2 linked regions of the Geotalea uraniireducens genome follow. The protein of the gene in region 1 binds, or shares a complex with, the protein of each later gene. Links are inferred from orthologs where the notes say so. Each region holds a gene or a part of one and is shown on either strand. Other genes may lie near its edges.

What was found.
Region 2: the proteins of trxA (region 1) and QMN23_RS17535 are in contact, whole or in part, in an NMR structure (PDB 2IPA), measured with the Bacillus subtilis proteins. The link is inferred for Geotalea uraniireducens from one-to-one orthologs.

The regions. Positions count from the first base shown.
Region 1 is NZ_AP027151.1:289,118-297,434, forward strand. What follows is about bases 171-3,139. They hold trxA (thioredoxin TrxA), read left to right. Parts: upstream 171-1,474; coding sequence 1,475-1,804; downstream 1,805-3,139. Other genes in these bases: ccsB (c-type cytochrome biogenesis protein CcsB), read right to left, coding at 171-592; QMN23_RS01335 (precorrin-2 dehydrogenase/sirohydrochlorin ferrochelatase family protein), read right to left, coding at 589-1,263; QMN23_RS01345 (TlpA family protein disulfide reductase), read left to right, coding at 1,837-2,337; uvrC (excinuclease ABC subunit UvrC), read right to left, coding at 2,312-3,139. In the rest of the region: more of ccsB, read right to left, coding at 1-170; more of uvrC, read right to left, coding at 3,140-4,225; QMN23_RS01355 (tetratricopeptide repeat protein), read left to right, coding at 4,444-7,410; QMN23_RS01360 (LysM peptidoglycan-binding domain-containing protein), read left to right, coding at 7,412-8,119. UniProt on the Bacillus subtilis protein: Participates in various redox reactions through the reversible oxidation of its active center dithiol to a disulfide and catalyzes dithiol-disulfide exchange reactions.
Region 2 is NZ_AP027151.1:3,749,175-3,757,441, forward strand. What follows is about bases 1,657-4,575. They hold QMN23_RS17535 (arsenate reductase ArsC), read left to right. Parts: upstream 1,657-2,868; coding sequence 2,869-3,282; downstream 3,283-4,575. Other genes in these bases: QMN23_RS17525 (glycosyltransferase), read right to left, coding at 1,657-2,356; QMN23_RS17530 (ArsR/SmtB family transcription factor), read left to right, coding at 2,477-2,818; arsB (ACR3 family arsenite efflux transporter), read left to right, coding at 3,295-4,359; bfr (bacterioferritin), read right to left, coding at 4,462-4,575. Outside these bases: more of QMN23_RS17525, read right to left, coding at 1-1,656; more of bfr, read right to left, coding at 4,576-4,929; QMN23_RS17550 (pyridoxamine 5'-phosphate oxidase family protein), read left to right, coding at 5,040-5,444; QMN23_RS17555 (adenosylcobalamin-dependent ribonucleoside-diphosphate reductase), read left to right, coding at 5,475-7,175; QMN23_RS17565 (MATE family efflux transporter), read left to right, coding at 7,535-8,267. UniProt on the Bacillus subtilis protein: Catalyzes the reduction of arsenate [As(V)] to arsenite [As(III)]. In vitro, can dephosphorylate para-nitrophenyl phosphate (pNPP).

The sequences.
Region 1 (8,317 bases):
CCCCGGCAATGATGGCAAAAGTGAGCAACGGAAAACCGAAAGCCAGACAGCGGTAATTGATTTCGTCGAGAATGTCGAGCGGCGGCAGCTTCTGGTACATCGGGCCGAGCTTTTTGCTCTTGAGGAAGTGTTCCTGAATCAGATACATGATGGCGGCGCCAAACGCCACGGCAAATGCGGCGTAGCTGAGAAATGCCATCGTGGTGTGAACGACCAGCCAGCGGCTCTGCAGGGCTGGATTGAGCGGGGAGATCGCTGACGGGAAGCCGGTTGATGCCACCATGATCAAAAGGGCCAGGGGGGTCACGAAAGAGCCGAGGATGTAAATTTTGTAACGGCGCTCGAAGGTGATGTAAACGGCCACCACTGCCAGACTGAAAAACGAGAGCGACTCGTGGAGGTTGGTGATGGGGGTGTGTCCCGCCTCGTAGAACCGGTCGACAGTAAAGACACAGTGAGCGGCAAGTCCGATGGAGAGTAGCCAGCGGCCGATGCGGCCGATATTCTGGCGGGGCTTTACCAGGTAGGCCATGTAAGCAACAGTCGCGGCGAGATAGATTGCCAGGGTTATCTTGAAGAGCAGGGCATTCATGGGCGGTCCTTTGACTGTACTCCCAATTCGGTCGTCGTGTACCCGGGGCCGAGCAGGTTGGTGAGCAGGCGATCGACCTCCTGATATCGCCGCCTTTTGAGCAGCTTGGCGAGCTCGGAAGCCGCGAGGTCGTTTAAAATTTTCTTATTGTAAGCGGTGTTATCAGAGGCCGTCAACAGCTTTTCGCGCACGGCGCCCAGGATCGTCAGCGCTTCATCATACTCGCTGCCATAGCGCTTCGCCAACTGATCGCGGATATTACGGGCGAGAGCCGGGCTTTTCCCGCCGGTCGAAACGGCGATGGTCAGCTCGCCGCGCCGTAGGATTGCCGGCGTCGTAAAGTTCCCCCGTTCCTGGTGGTCGACGGCGGCAACCAGGATCTGCCGCGCTACCGCCGCGGCGGCAACGGCGCTGTTGACTGCCGGATCGTCGGTAGCGGCAAAGATCATGAACACGCCATCCAGGTCTTCCGGCGCGAAGGCGCGTTGGCGGTGGTCGATTTTTCCCTCATCGCGCAAGGTGCAAAGCGGGGCGGTGAGCTCGGGGGCAATAACCGTGATTGCGGCACCGGCCGGGAGCAGGGAGAGGCATTTTTGCAGGGCGACCCGCCCTCCGCCGACAATGACGACGTTTCGGCCCTGCAGACGCAGGTTGATGGGAAATAGTTCCATCGGGAGCAGCCTTGTCCGGGAAAAGAGGTAATACCAATAGGGTAACGGTGTAGCAGATTTTAGCCGCTTTGCCAAGGGGATAGAGTGGAATGAGCTGTGCCGGCAACCGGCAATCGCTCTCACCGGGTCGGGGATTTCCTCCTTGATGTTTTCAGGAAGCTCGGCTATATTCTGAAAGTGCAATTTATGTCCACCGCTAAAGGAGGCTTTAATGGCTAGCGACAAAGTACTGACATTCAGCGATGATACGTTCGACGCCGATGTTCTTAAATCCGATATCCCGGTACTGGTTGATTTCTGGGCAACCTGGTGCGCTCCCTGTAAGGCGATTGCACCGGTAATCGACGCCATTGCCGAGGAGTTTGAAGGTAAGGTGAAAGTCGGCAAGGTCAATGTTGACGATAATCCGGGCACCCCCGGCAAGTACGGTGTCCGTGGCATTCCGACGGTTATTCTCTTCAAGGAAGGGAAGGTGGTGGATCAGGTCGTCGGAGCGGTTCCCAAGGCGCAGCTCGAAGCCCTGATCAAAAAAGCCCTGTAACATACAAACAGGCTGTGGTGAGGTTCTAGACGATGCGTATCCGGTTAGTCGTGGCGATGTTCCTTCTGGTGTTGGCAGTTCCCGCGTCCTCTTTTGCCATGGCGCAAAAAGGGCAGCCTGCCCCGCCAATCAAAGTGGTGAGTACTTCCGGGCAGCAGATTTCCCTGGCGAACTATCACGGATACGTGCTGGTAATCGATTTTTTCGCCACGTGGTGCCCGCCTTGCCGGGAAGCCATCCCCCACCTGATAGCCTTGAATCGCAAATACGGCAAGCAAGGTTTGCAGGTTCTCGGCCTGTCGCTCGACGAGGGTGATGAGCAGGGCGTGAAGGACTTTGTGGCCGGGAAACGGTTCAACTATCCGGTGGCCCTTGCCAACGAAGGGATACAGACCGATTACGGGCTCCGCTCGTTACCGACGGTGTACGTCATTGACAAGAAGGGGATTGTCGCCGAGAGATTCATGGGCGGGTCCGATGCAACCCTGAAAAGCATGGAAGACCTGATCAAGAAGCTTCTGGCCGAGCCTTAGCGGACGGTCTTTCCGTAATTGTGTCAGCAGCGGCTTCCCTTTCCGGGGAGCCGCTGTTTTCGTCTGGATGCAATGCCTGCCAAATATTTTCCACGACGTTGGCCGGAAGAAAAGATGCGGCCATCAGCTCTTCACGACGTGCTTTCCTGAGCCCGGCAAGACTGCCGAATCGTTTCAACAATTCCCGCCGTCGTTTGCTGCCCACTCCCGCGATGTTGTCCAGCAGCGAGTGAAGCGTCTCCTTCTGTCGCAACTGTTTATGATAGGTAATAGCGAAGCGGTGCGCCTCATCGCGGATTTGTGCCAGCAGGAGGAGAGGGCGCGAATTCTGCCTGAGCACCACCGGATTTTTTCTCCCCGGCAGAAACACCCGTTCATTGCTCCGCTGGATCTCTTCTCCGGTCATTTCCCGCTCAACCCGACTTTTTGCCAGGGAAACCGTATCGATCCCCTTGATGCCGAGTTCGTCGAGGGCCGCGGTGACGGCGTTCAACTGGCCAATCCCGCCATCGATGAGGATCAGGTCAGGGGTGTTGTTTTCGGTCATGTCCCTGCTGAAGCGCCGCGAGAGGACTTCGCGCATCATGGCGAAATCGTCTGAACCATGGACGGTCCTGATGCGGTAGCGCCGATACCCGGATTTGTCGGCTTTCCCGTTGAAGAAAGAAACCCGACTGCCAACGGCGAACGTTCCCTGGATTGTCGAAATGTCATAGCACTCGATTCGGTGCGGGACGTTCCGCAGGTGGAGACGATCTTGCAGCTCGGCCAGTACCGTCTCGGCACTGGCGACCCGGTCGAGTTCCTTTTGCAGTGCTGATTCGGCATTCTTGATCGCCAGTTTTACCAATTCAACCTTGGTCCCCCGCCGCGGATAGACGAATTTCGTTTTCCGGCGACGCCGTTCGGTAACGAGTTCGGTCAGCGCCGAAAGGTCGTCGTTGGGCATTGGCAGCAGAACTTCGCCCGGGATGACAACGTCTCGCTGATAATAGTCGGTGAGAAACGACGAGAGGCATTCGTTGTCGTCCATTTCCCAGGCGAAGGTGAAGTTCCTGTTGCCGTTCAGCCTGCCGCCGCGAATGAACAGCAAAGCTATGGAACTGTATGCCCCGTGGCGAAAGTAGCCGACCACGTCGGTGTCCTCGTTGCTCCGGGTCACCATTTTCTGTTTTTCGACGGTAACCTCGATGGCGTGGATGAGATCGCGAAAGCGTCCCGCTTCCTCGTAACGTTCCTCTGCCGCGGCGCTGTTCATGCGTTGTCGGTAAATCTTTAAAAGGTCGTGATTTTTCCCTTCCAGGAACAGTGCCGCCCCTTCGGCGAGCGCCTGGTAATCGTCGCGGGAAATAAGCCCGTGACACGGTGCCGAGCATTGCCGTAACTGGTAGAAGAGGCAGGGACGCTTGCGTTGCCGGCATGTTGCCAAGGGATAATGACGCAGTGGGAACAATCGATAGAGTTGCTTCAATACCTCGCGCGCTGCCGATGCCGATGAATATGGCCCGAAGTAGCGCGCGCCGTCCTGAATGACTTTGCGGATGATGCTGATTTGCGGGAATGCCTCGTTCAAGTCGATTCGCAGCGAAAAGTAGGTCTTATCGTCGCGGAGGTCGAGGTTGTAGCGGGGATGGTGCTGCTTGATGAGGGTGTTTTCGAGAATCAGGGCTTCCTTCTCGGTGTCGGTGACGATGCAATCAATGCTTTTTACCTTGGTCACCAAAAACTGGATGTGGTAGCGGGATTCGCCGCCTTTGCCGAAGTAGGAGCGGACCCTTTTCCTGATATTTTTTGCTTTGCCGACATAGAGAATCTCGCCGCGCTCCCCCTTCATCAGGTAAACGCCGGGAGATACCGGCAGTGTTTCGATGTGGAAATCGTCAACCATGGAAGGAGTATAGCGTTTGTGCCGAAACTTTTAAAGGGGAGAGAGCCATTCGTTGTGGCGGGACAATGGCCCGCGACCCAGCCGGGTCACGTTGGCAGATTTCCGCGTAGTTACAAGGACTCGCGCGGCATTCTTCGTTGACAAGCTGGTGTTATGATGCTATTTAACTGAAACTGATTAATTTTATGCCTTTATCTGCAATTGGAAAGGTTAAGTCCGTGAATTTTATGAAATTCTTCCGCACTGCCGTTTTCAGGTGCCTAACCGGATGTCTCATAATCGCGTCTCTCCTTTCCACTCCCGCCTTTGCCGTTAATTCAGAAGATTCCCAGATTTTTATCGCTGGCTTCAATGCCTACCAGAAAAAGGACTTTCCTACTGCCATTGAGAAGATGAAAACGGTGCTCGATAAATATCCCGATACGCCGCTCCGGGATATGGCCATCTTCTGGCTGGCGCGGGCAAATTTCAAAGCGGGCTACGAACGAGATGCTGCAAAGTATATGTCGCAGTTTTTCAAAGAGTATCCCGATAGCCCGCTCAAGGGGACCGTTGAAGACGATTTGCTGAACCTTGTGGCTCGATACGATAAGGGCGAACAGCTGCCGGTGATGGCGAAGCGGACTGGGGTTGAGGCGGTAGCGGCTGAACAGGCTGCCGCCAAAAAAGCGTTGGCGGAAAAAACTGCTTTGGCGCGACAAGCTGCTGAAGCGGCCGCCAGGGAAAAGGTTGCCGCAGAACAAGCGGCGGTCCAGAAGGCTGCAGCGGAGAAAGCTGCCACCGAGAAAGCTGCGCAAGAGAAGCTGGCGGCAGAGAAAGCTGCTGCCGACAAGGCAGCGCAGGAGAAGCTGGCAGCAGAGAAAGCCGTCGCCGAGCAGGCCGCCCAAGAGAAGTTGGCGGCAGAGAAAGCTGCTGCCGACAAGGCCGCCCAAGAGAAGCTGGCGGCAGAGAAAGCTGCTGCCGACAAGGCCGCCCAAGAGAAGCTGGCGGCAGAGAAAGCTGCTGCCGACAAGGCAGCGCAGGAGAAGCTGGCGGCAGAGAAAGCTTCTGCCGACAAGGCAGCGCAGGAGAAGCTGGCAGCAGAGAAAGCTGCCGCCGAGCAGGCTGCGCAAGAGAAGCTGGCGGCGGAGAAAGCTGCCGCCGAGCAGGCCGCCCAAGAGAAGCTGGCAGCGGAGAAAGCTTCTGCCGACAAGGCAGCGCAGGAGAAGCTGGCAGCGGAGAAAGCCGTCGCCGAGAAAGCTGCGCAAGAGAAGCTGGCAGCAGAGAAAGCTGCCGCCGAGCAGGCAGCGCAAGAGAAGCTGGCAGCGGAGAAAGCTGTTGCCGACAAGGCCGCACAAGAGAAGCTGACAGCAGAGAAAGCCGCGCAGGAGAAGGCTGCGGCTGAGCAACTGGCGGCACAGAAAGCGGCGACTGAGAAGGCTGCCGCCGAAAAGCTGGCAACCGAGCTTCGTACCTCAGAGGCTGCGGCTTCAGCAAAAGCCTCAGCCGAGATGGCCGCACGTGAGCAGGCTGCGCGGGGAAAGGCCGCTCGCAGCTCTTCCAATGAGGATGTGGTCCGCCGGAATGCCCTCCGGGAAAAGGCCATTGCGGAGTACAAGTCGCTGATCGACCGGTTCCCCGGAACACGTGCTGCAGCGGCAGCAGTGGCCAAGCTGCAAGAGCTCGGTATCGCCTATCCCGAGGCAGTGAAGGGGGAAGCGGCGGCAAAAGTGGTTCCTTTGGAGAAAAACGCCCGCATTTTGTCCCTCGAAGTCGGTCAGTATGCCGATGTGGACCTCTCGCTTCTGCCGACCGGCGAAGCTATGGAAGTAGGTAAACGTCATGAGCTGTCCTTCGAGGTTGTTAATCGGGGGAACGGGCCGGACAGCTTTTTCCTCGAGTCCGGGTTCCCGCCGGAGTTCAATGCCCAGTTTGCCGATGCGGCAAAGAAGGAAGTCCCGATCAACCTGACCCCTGTTCTGGCGCCGGGTGAACGGTTTCGGGGCGTCCTCTCCTTTACGGTGCCTCGCGAATACATCGACGGACAGAAAATCATTTATCCGATCAAGGTGGCTTCCCGGGTTGATCGCGATGCCTCGCAGGCGCGGGATATATTCCTGACGGCTTCAGCACCCCTGCTGCGAGCCGTCGTCAAGACTGACAAGACCGAAATACTTCCCGGGCAAAAGGTCGTTTACCGGATTGCGCTCCTGAACATCGGTACGGCAGCGGCCCAAGGGGTGACACTACGACTGAACTACCCGCCGCAATACGAACCGGTCGGCTATCTGGACGGCGGCTTCAAGCAAGAGATGAAGGCGGCCCTGGTCATTGACGGCATGCGGCTGGCCTCTGGCGAGAGCCGGGAGTTCGAGGTGGCCTTCCAGTTGAAAGAAGAGGCCCTTGCACAACAGGAACTGTACTTGCGGGCCGATGTGGTGAACAATGAACTGCAAACCCGGGATTCATTCCTGTCGGTTGCCTCGCTCGTCCAGGCTGTCAGCGGGGTTGCGGTCAGGACGAATAGCGACAAGCTGGTCGTTATTCCCGGTCAGCCGGTTTCGGTCCCCTTGATTGTTACCAATACCGGTAATGTGCGGGAAGACTTCCTCATTAAAACAACGCTGCCGCCCAACATCAGCTACACCTTGTACCAGGACCTGAATCGTGACGGGATCCGCCAGAGCAACGAGCCGATCATCAACCATGTCGGCCCACTGGCCCCCAAAGAAGAATCCTATGTGATTCTCGACCTCTCGACCCCAAACACCGAGTCGGACGGCACGAATGTCAATGTATCGCTCTCCTTTGAGCCGGAGAGCGACAGGGCCCATGGCAGCGCGACGATGATAGCCCTGCGTTTCTCGCGGCCGGTGATCGATCTGGTGATGAACGGTAAAGGGGGGAGGTTGAAGCCGGGTGAGGTCTCCTCGTTCGAGCTGAACTTTGCCAACCGCGGTTCGAGCATGGCCAAGATGGTTGAGCTGCAGAGCTTCCTGCCAACGGACCTCGAACTGGTCGCTTCGGACCCGCCGTTCATTCGCGGGACCAGTGGCGATTACCGCTGGAAGTTTGACGAACTGGGGGCTGGCGAGAAGCGGGCAATCAAGGTGACATTCCGGGTTCGGACCGGAACGGCGGTCGGGACGAATATTCAGGTGAAAAATATTCTGAAGTATCAGGATCAGCTCGGGAACAGGTACTGATATGAGCGGAAAACTCAGGTATTACATGTCGTCACTGATACTCACCCTTGCGCTCGGCGGTCAGGCCTACGGCGGCGACTATCTGCTCTATGCCCCGGAACCTTCTCAGGGCAAAAAGCCGGCCAGCCCTGAAGAAGGGGTGCTTGTGCAAAGCATTACCATCGAGAAAGGCGACACCCTTTATTCGTTGTCGCGCAAGTATAACGGTCGGGGCGGCTACTATCCACAGATTCTGTTGTTCAACGAGATCAAGAATCCCAATCTGATCTATGCCGGGAACAGCCTGCTGGTGCCGGTAGCGCCGGCAGAGGGTAGGCAGACGGTGCAACCGCGGAAAGCCGCCAGTGCTGCCGAAGCGGCGAAACGGCCTCGGTCGCATGCCGGGAGGAAATTGGGACGGAAAGACGCCGGAACAGCCAAGGCCCCGAAGACGGTGACAACGGTTGCTCCGCCGGCAAGCCGTGCCGGAGTGTCGCCGTCGCCAGTGCGGCAGTCTGTGCCGGCCCGCCCCGCTGAACCACCGAAGAAAGCGGCGCAGCGGGAACAGACTCTCTACGAACAGGGGATCGAAGCATACAAAACGGGGAACTACCGGCAGTCGCTCGAAGCTTTCGACCTCTTTCTGCAGCGCTATCCCGATTCGCCGCTTGTCCCGGACGTCTCGCTCTATCGAGCCGACACCATGCTGAAACTGTCGAATCAGCAATAACAAAGGGGGCGATGATCATCGCCCCCTTTGTTATTGCTGCCTGATTGCGTCGCCCTCCTCGGGCCTTGTCTGTCCCATTCCCGCTTGGTCGAAAATCTATCCAACTCTTGCAGATGCTAACTGCGGCAGTCTTCACATGTCATGATCTGCGACTGCTGTCTCTCCTGTATCGCTGGCACAAGTGATGGTGAAAAGTCA
Region 2 (8,267 bases), 3.5 Mb from region 1 along the record:
TGGCCGCCGCGCCCGCCTCGGTGAAGGCCCGGGCCTGTTTCCCCATCAGCGCGAGGGTGGCGGGATCGTTGAGGAAGAAGCGCATGGCGTTGACCAGCCCTTCCCGGTCGATCTCTTCGACGACCAGCCCGGTCTCGCCATCCATCATCAGCTCCTTCGGCCCCCCCGCGGCGGAGACGATCACCGGCAGCCCGGAAGCCTGGGCTTCGAGGACGACGTTGCCGAAGGTGTCGGTGGTGCTCGGAAAGACGAAGACATCGGCCGAGGCGTAGCACTCCTGCAGCTCCGCTCCCGCCAGGTAGCCGGTGAAGAGCACCGGATAGCCCGCCAGCCGCTCTTCGAGCTCCCGTTTGTAGGGGCCGTCGCCGACAATCACCAGCTGGGCGCCACGATAGGTCTCGCTGACGGCGCTGAACGCCTCGGCCAGGAGTTCCAGGTTCTTCTCCCGCGAGACCCGGCCGACGTAAAGGAAACGGACCCCCTCGCCGAGCCCGTACGGCTCCCAGTAGCGCGGATTCCGCCGCGCCGGGGTGAAGGCGGCGGGATCGACCCAGCGGGGGAGCGGCCGGGTCTTCGCCGCCGGGATTCCCTGCTCGATCAGCTGCGCCCGGGTGCTGGCGGAGGGGACCATGATCTCCCCCATCTGGCTGTAGAACCAGACCATGTAACTCCAGGCGGCCTTCTCCAGGATCTCGTCGTTGGTCAGGCTCTTCACGTACTGGGGGATGTCGGTGTGGTAGGTGCCGGCCACCGGGATATCCATCAGCCGGGCGACTAGCAGCGCCAGCAGGCCGACGGTGCCGGGGGTGCTGATGTGGATGCTGGTAAACCCTTCCCGCTCGAAGTAGTCGATCACGTCGAGGATCGGCGGGAAATGGAGCTTGATCTCCGGGTATTCGGGGAGGACGAAATCGCCGACCGAGCGGAAGTTCATCACCCCGTCGGCATAGCCGGTCTCAGCGGGCGAGGCGGTGATCACTGTCAGCTCGATGCCGCGCTGGCGGGCGGTTTCGATCAGTCGCTTGATGGTGATCGCCACGCCGTTGATCTCGTGCAGCGTATCGGTGAAGAGGGCGATCTTCTCCCGCCGCCCCGCCGCCCCGGAGAGCGCGAAGCGGTCGTCCAGCTCCGCCATCAGTCCCTTGCCGCGGTGCTGGTGGTGAAAGGAGACGTAATAGGGGGAGATGAGCAGGTGGACGAGGCCGATGGTGCTGAAGGACTGGAAGAGGTCGAACAGCCCGGTCTTCAGCGAGACCCGGGTCAGCCGTTCGGTGTAGAGATAGATCATCCGGTTGGCGAGGTAGCTGGTAATGGCGAAAATCTTCCGGTTGCGGGTCTCGCTGTCGATCTTTTTCAGGAAGGCCGGGTCGTTCAGCAGCCGCCGCGCCTCCCGGTCGAGCAGCTGCTCGAAGCTGGCCCCCTCCCGGCTCTCGTACACTTCGGGGAGATTCTTCCGGACGAAGAAGCGGATCTTCTCCACCAGCGACATCGGCTCGGCCCCGGCGGCGAAAAATCGCTTCAGCAGGGCGTTGACGAACGGGGTGGCGCGATTCTCGCCCCGCTTCAGCCGCTCGCGGTAGAAACTGTAGCCGATGCCGTAGATGCTGTGGGCGAGGGTCAGCGGATCGCCGTCGTCTCCCTCGGCCCAGGAGCGCCGGCCGAGGACCTCGGCGATGAACTCCCCGCGGGTCTCCCCCCGGGCCACCGCCGTCCGGGCCTGGCCGATGAACAGCCCGCCGTGATCGTCCGACCCGCCGACCATCCCCTTGCGCCACGGCTCCGCACCGACCGGTTCGAGGCGGTGCTTGTCCGCCAGGTGGGCGAGCCGTTGCGGAGTCAGGGACGCGAGCAGTCGCTCGGTAAAGGCGTTGAACCGCCCGGCGCGGGCGCCGTTTTTCACCTCGAAGATATTGAACAAAAGCAGCGCCTTTTCGATGTGCTCGGCGGTGAGCTTCTCGTTCTGGGCGTAGAGCGGATGGGCGAGAAAGTGGGCGATGGTGCGAACCTGCAGGTAGGTGGTCAGTTCGTAGATGTTTTTCCGCAGCTGCATCAGATCGCGGTAGATCGCCTCGGTGATGTCGAGGACCACCACGTGGACCTTGCAGTTGTCCTCGGGGAAATAGGCGGTCACCTCGACGCTGATGAAGGTGGCGGGAAGGTGGGCGATCTCCAGAGCACCGGTGATGGTATTGTGGTCGGTGATGGTGACGTAGTCCATCCCCAGACCGCGGGCCGTCGCGTAGAGATGCTGCGGCGAGGTGAAGCTCTCCGGGCAGTTGAACTTCCGCAGCGCCCAGTAGGTCGGCTTGTTGGAATGGCTCGAATGGACATGCAGATCGGCTTTGTATGTTTTCATGCTGCCGATTATGCCGTGGCAATATTACAAAGCCGTTGCCCGGCGGTTAATTATTCGTGAACGCCGGGGCGGCACAAAAATTCCCTTGCCTCCATCCGTTTATCCGGATATAAACTAAGCATGCGCGATCTGGCCAGACTGTTTCATTCCCTCGAAGACGAAACCCGGCTGCGAATCCTGGCCCTCCTTCTGGCGACCGGTGAACTCTGCGTCTGCGACCTGATCGCCGCCCTGCAGCTCCCCCAGTCGACGGTCTCCCGGCACCTGGCCCACCTGAAGAACGCCGGCTGGCTCAAAGACCGCCGGGAAGGGGTCTGGATTTACTACGCCATCGAGCCGGCGCTGCCGACCCTCCACGACACGCTGCTCCCCGCCCTGCGCGCCTGCCTTCGGGAAAGCGACCACGGTCAGGCCGACCTGGCGCGGTTGCAGGGGTTCGGCGCAGGCAATCGCTGCGCCTGATTTTTTTTGTCGGCATACATTCGTCTATCCGGATTCAAGAAAGGGTTTCCATGAAAAAACGCGTGCTGTTCCTCTGTACCGCCAATTCCTGCCGCTCCCAGATGGCGGAAGGGTTGATCAACCACTATATCGGCGACCGGTTCAGCGCCTCTTCCGCCGGCACCAGGGCGACCGCCGTCAATCCGCGGGCGATCCGGGTGATGCGGGAACTCGGCATCGACATCGCGCACCACCGCTCAAAGGAACTGGGCGAATTCGCCGGCGAAACCTTCGACTATGTCATCACCCTCTGCGACAGCGCCAACGAACAGTGCCCGCTCTTTTTCGGCGGCGTCACCCACACCCATCTCGGCTTTGCCGACCCGGCCGGGGCGACGGGGAGCGAAGCGGAGATCGACGAGGCGTTCCGCCGGGTCCGGGACGACCTCAAAGAACGGCTGCTCGCCTTTTTCCGGGCGAACTGAGCGGAGGGGGCCATGTCCGTAAAATTGCCGTTTCTCGACCGCTTCCTCACCCTCTGGATCTTTGCCGCCATGGCGCTCGGGGTGGCCCTCGGCTACTTCGTCCCCGGCAGCGAGGCGTTCATCGACCGCTTCCGGGTCGGCACCACCAATATCCCGATCGCCGCCGGCCTGATCCTGATGATGTACCCCCCCTTCGCCAAGGTGAAATACGAGGAACTGCCGGAGGTCTTCCGCGACCGGCGGATCCTCGGCCTCTCGCTGGTGCAGAACTGGCTGATCGGCCCGGCGCTGATGTTCGTGCTGGCCGTCGTCTTTCTCCCCGACAAGCCGGAGTACATGGCCGGGCTGATCATGGTCGGCCTGGCCCGCTGCATCGCCATGGTGATCGTCTGGAACGAACTGGCCAAGGGGAATACCGAATACGCGGCGGGGCTGGTGGCGTTCAACAGCATCTTCCAGGTGCTCTTCTACAGCGTCTACGCCTGGTTCTTCATCACGGTGCTGCCGCCGCTGTTCGGCCTGGCGGGGAGCGTCGTGGCGGTGAGCATCGGGCAGATCGCCAAGAGCGTCTTCGTCTACCTGGGGATTCCGTGTCTGGCGGGGGCGCTGACCCGGCTCGTCGGCGTGAAGCTGCGGGGAAAAGCCTGGTACGAGCGGCAGGTGCTGCCGAAGATCGGCCCGTTGACCCTGATCGCCCTTCTCTTCACCATCGTGGTGATGTTCGCCCTCAAGGGGAACCTGATCGTCCAGCTCCCCTTCGACGTGGTCAGGATTGCCATCCCCCTGGGGATCTACTTCATCCTGATGTTCGTCGGCTCGTTCTATCTCGGCAGGAAACTGGGGGCCGACTACTCCCGGACCACCACCCTCGCCTTCACTGCCGCCAGCAACAACTTCGAGCTGGCCATCGCCGTGGCGGTGGCGGTCTTCGGCCTCAACTCCGGGGCGGCCTTCGCCGCGGTGATCGGGCCGCTGGTGGAGGTGCCGGTGATGATCGGCCTGGTCAACGTCGCCTTCCGGTTCCAACGCCGGTATTTTCCCGCCGGCGAACCGGCCGACACACCAGCAGACCGGTAGCGGCACAAGCAGGCGCAAAGGTCTGCCAGACGATAAAAACGCCGGGACCTCGATGGTCCCGGCGTTTTGCCGTCTGCCCCGGCCGGCGGCACCGACGCCCGGTCAGTCGAGCTGTTCCGCCAGGTAGGCCGGCACCCCCATCTGCCGCAACTGGTCCAGCTGGGCCTCGATCTCGTCGATATGCCCCTCCTCTTCGCGGAGAATCCCTTCCAAAAGCTCCCGGGTGCCGTTGTCCCCCACCTCCACCGCCACCCGGATGCTCTCGTTGTATCCCCGGATCGCCCCCTCTTCGGCGGCATGATCGTTCTGGTGCATCTTCGGCACCTCGTCGCCGATGTGCATCTTGTTCAGGTTGCTGACGATCGGCCGCCCTTCGAGAAAGAGAATCCGGGCGATCAGTTTCTCGGCATGCTTCATCTCGTCGATGGCCCGCTTTTCGATGCTCTTGTGCTGCCGCTCGTACCCCCAGTTGTCGCACATCTCCGCATGCACCATGTACTGGTTGATGGCCGTCAGCTCTTCGGCAAGCCGACTGTTCAACTGGTCGATGATCCGCTCGTTTCCTTTCATCCGCCACCTCCGCCCCGCGAAATGTCCCTGTCGCCAAACCGCGGCAAGGCCCTGCTTTTATGGTATTATTACCGACAGCGGAATTTCTTCAAGGGAAGGAGACCACGGAGATGTTCAGCGAAGAAATCAAGGACTTCATCGACCGGTCGCCGATGGCATTCGTCGCCTCGGCGGACCAGGCCGGCACCCCCCACCTGGCGGCGGCCCGCAACCTCCGGGTGCTCGATGACGACCACTTGGTGTTCGAGAACTGGTTCTGTCCCACCACCCTGGCCAACGTCACCCGCAACCGGCGGCTGGCGGTGGCGATCGCCACCCCCGACGCCACGGTGGGGTTCCAGTTCCTCGGCACGGTGAGCGAGGCACTCGACACCGCCATTCTCGATGGCTACCTCCCCGGCGGCGAAGCGCCAGGCTTCCCCCAGTCGCTGACCAGGCTGGTGATCCGGGTCGAGACGGTGCTGCCGTTTGTCGCCGGGGTCCATGCCGACGGTGCGGGCGACCGGCGGGAGTAAGCGGCTGATCCCGCGGAGGAGGCCGGACCGATGGAGCTGTCAGCAAACGCCCTTGCCGTGCTGCACGCGCGGTACCTGCTCAAGGATGAACGGGGGCGGGTGATCGAATCGCCCCGGGAGATGTTCGGCCGGATCGCCCGGACCATCGCCGCCGTCGAAAAGCGCTATCCCAACGGCAATGCGCCCTGCTGGGAAGAGCGGTTCTTCCAGTTGCTCAGCACGCGCCGTTTCCTCCCCAACTCGCCAACGATCATGAACGCCGGCAAGCCGGCCGGCCAGCTGGCCGCCTGCTTCGTCCTGCCGGTGGACGATTCGCTGACCGGCATCTTCGAAACGCTGAAGAACGCGGCGCTGATCCTGCAAAGCGGCGGCGGTACCGGCTTCTCCTTCTCCCGGCTCCGCCCCCGCCGGGATATCGTCCGCTCCACCGGCGGCATCGCCAGCGGTCCCGTCTCGTTCATGAAGATCTACAACTCGGCAACCGACGTGATCAAGCAGGGAGGAGCGCGGCGTGGCGCCAACATGGGGATTCTCCGCGTCGACCACCCGGATATCGTCGAATTCATCCGGATCAAGCGGACCGCCGCCGAACTGGCCAACTTCAACATCTCCGTCGCCGTCACCGACCGGTTCATGGCCGAATTGGCGGCCGACGGCACCTACGAGCTGGTCAATCCGCGCTCGGGAGCGGTGACCGGCACGGCGCGGGCCCGGGAGGTCTTCGACGAGATCGTGACCAGCGCCTGGGAGACCGGCGACCCGGGGGTGATCTTCATCGACCGGATCAACCGGGCCAACCCGACACCGCAGCTCGGTAGCTTCGAGAGCACCAACCCCTGCGGCGAACAGCCGCTGCTCCCCTACGAGGCGTGCGTCCTCGGCTCCCTCAACCTCGCCCGTTACGCCCGGGACGGCGCCCTGGATTACCCCGCCCTCGGCGATGCCGTCCGGACCGCCGTTCGCTTCCTCGACAACACCATCGACGCCAACAGCTATCCCCTCCCGGCCATCGAGGCGATGCACAAGGGGAACCGGAAGATCGGCCTCGGCGTCATGGGGTGGGCGGACCTGCTGGTCCTCCTCGGCCTGCCGTACAACCACCCGGCGGCCTTCGCCCTGGCCCGGACGGCGATGAAGTTCATCCGCGACACCGCCCGCCAGGCCTCGGCGGCGCTGGCGGCCGAGCGGGGGCCGTTCCCCAATTTCGCCCGGTCGATCTATGCCGCCCAGGAGCTGCCGCCGCTGCGGAATGCCACCGTCACCACCATCGCCCCGACCGGCACCCTGGCCCTGATCGCCGACTGCTCCAGCGGCATCGAACCGTATTTCGCCCTCGCCTACAAACGGCTGGTCCTCGACCGCGAGCTGACCGAGGTCAACCGGCTCTTCCTCCGGTTTGCCGAAGAACGGGGCTTCGCCTCGCCGGAGCTGCTCCGGGCGATCGAGCGCCGCGGTTCACTGCGAGGAGTCCGCAGCATTCCGACCGGGGTGCGCCGGCTCTTCCGGACCGCGCTGGAGATTCCCCTCGAAGACCACATCGAGATGCAGGCCGCCTTCCAGGAATACACCGACAATGCGGTTTCCAAGACCATCAACCTCCCCCACCGGGCGACCCGCGAGGATGTGGCGCGGGCCTACCGGCTTGCCTATGCCAGGGGATGCAAGGGGGTGACGGTCTTCCGCTACGGGGCGAAGAAGGGAACGTTGGTGAAATTTGCCGATGTCGACTGAAGCGGTCGTGAAAAAGAGTTGCATCACGGCCTGACAGGCGCCATAGTGGTGCCGGGACCGTACCGGAGGGACGACCATGCAGATCAGGAAACGAATTCTCGATTTCGAGTACGAAGAAGTGCTGGATGCCAAGACCCGGGAGCTGATCCGGGTCGGCTGCGCGGTGGCGGTGGGGTGCCCCACCTGACTGAAGAAACACTTCGCGGCAGCGAAGGAAGCGGGGGCGTCAGCCGCCGAACTGAAGGAAGCGCTGGCCTACGGGGTGATCGCCCCCTCCGGCCGGGCCAAGAATTTCGTCCAGGGGCTGGCCGCCGACCTGGGCATCGACGACTGAGCAGCGAGGAGACGGGATAAGGAGCATGGCAGGTAGAAGCTTGAGCGAACGGGGCGCCCGCCGCCGGACCAAGCGGGTCTCCATCCGCCGCAACGTCATCAGCCTCTCCCTGCCGGTGTTGCTCTCTTCGCTCTTCCAGCGGCTGGTCGCCATCGTCGACATCTTCCTGGTCGGCGGGCTGGGCGCGGCGGCCATCGCCGCCACCGGCCTGGGCCAGCTGCTGGTCCTGGTCACCATGACCGTCTTCTGGGGGCTGGCCACCGGCACGACCGTTGTAGTCGCCCACCTCTGGGGGAGCGGCCGTCGCCGGGAGGCGAAAAGCGCGGCATTCGCCGCCTGCCTGGTCTGCGTCGCCATGACCATGGTCGCCTCGGCCCTCGGCGGCCTCTACGGCGACCGGCTGGCAGCCTTTCTCGGTGCCCGCCACGAGGTGCTCACCCTGGCGGCGGGCTATATCCGGCTCGTTTTCATCTATCTGGCCTTTACCACCGGCCTCAACATCCTCTCGGCAATCATGCACGGCATCGGCAACACCCGGACGCCGATGCGGGCGATCATCCTGGTCAACATCCTCCATGTCCTGATCGCCTGGCCGCTGATCTACGGCGCGTTCGGCCTCCCCCGTCTCGGCGTCACCGGCGCCGCCTTCGCCATCAATGCCTCCGAATGCATCGGCTTTCTCTACCTGCTGTTCCGGGCGATCCGACTGCGTTACCTGCGCCCCGGGCGCCCCGACCCGACCCTCTTCCGGCGAATCT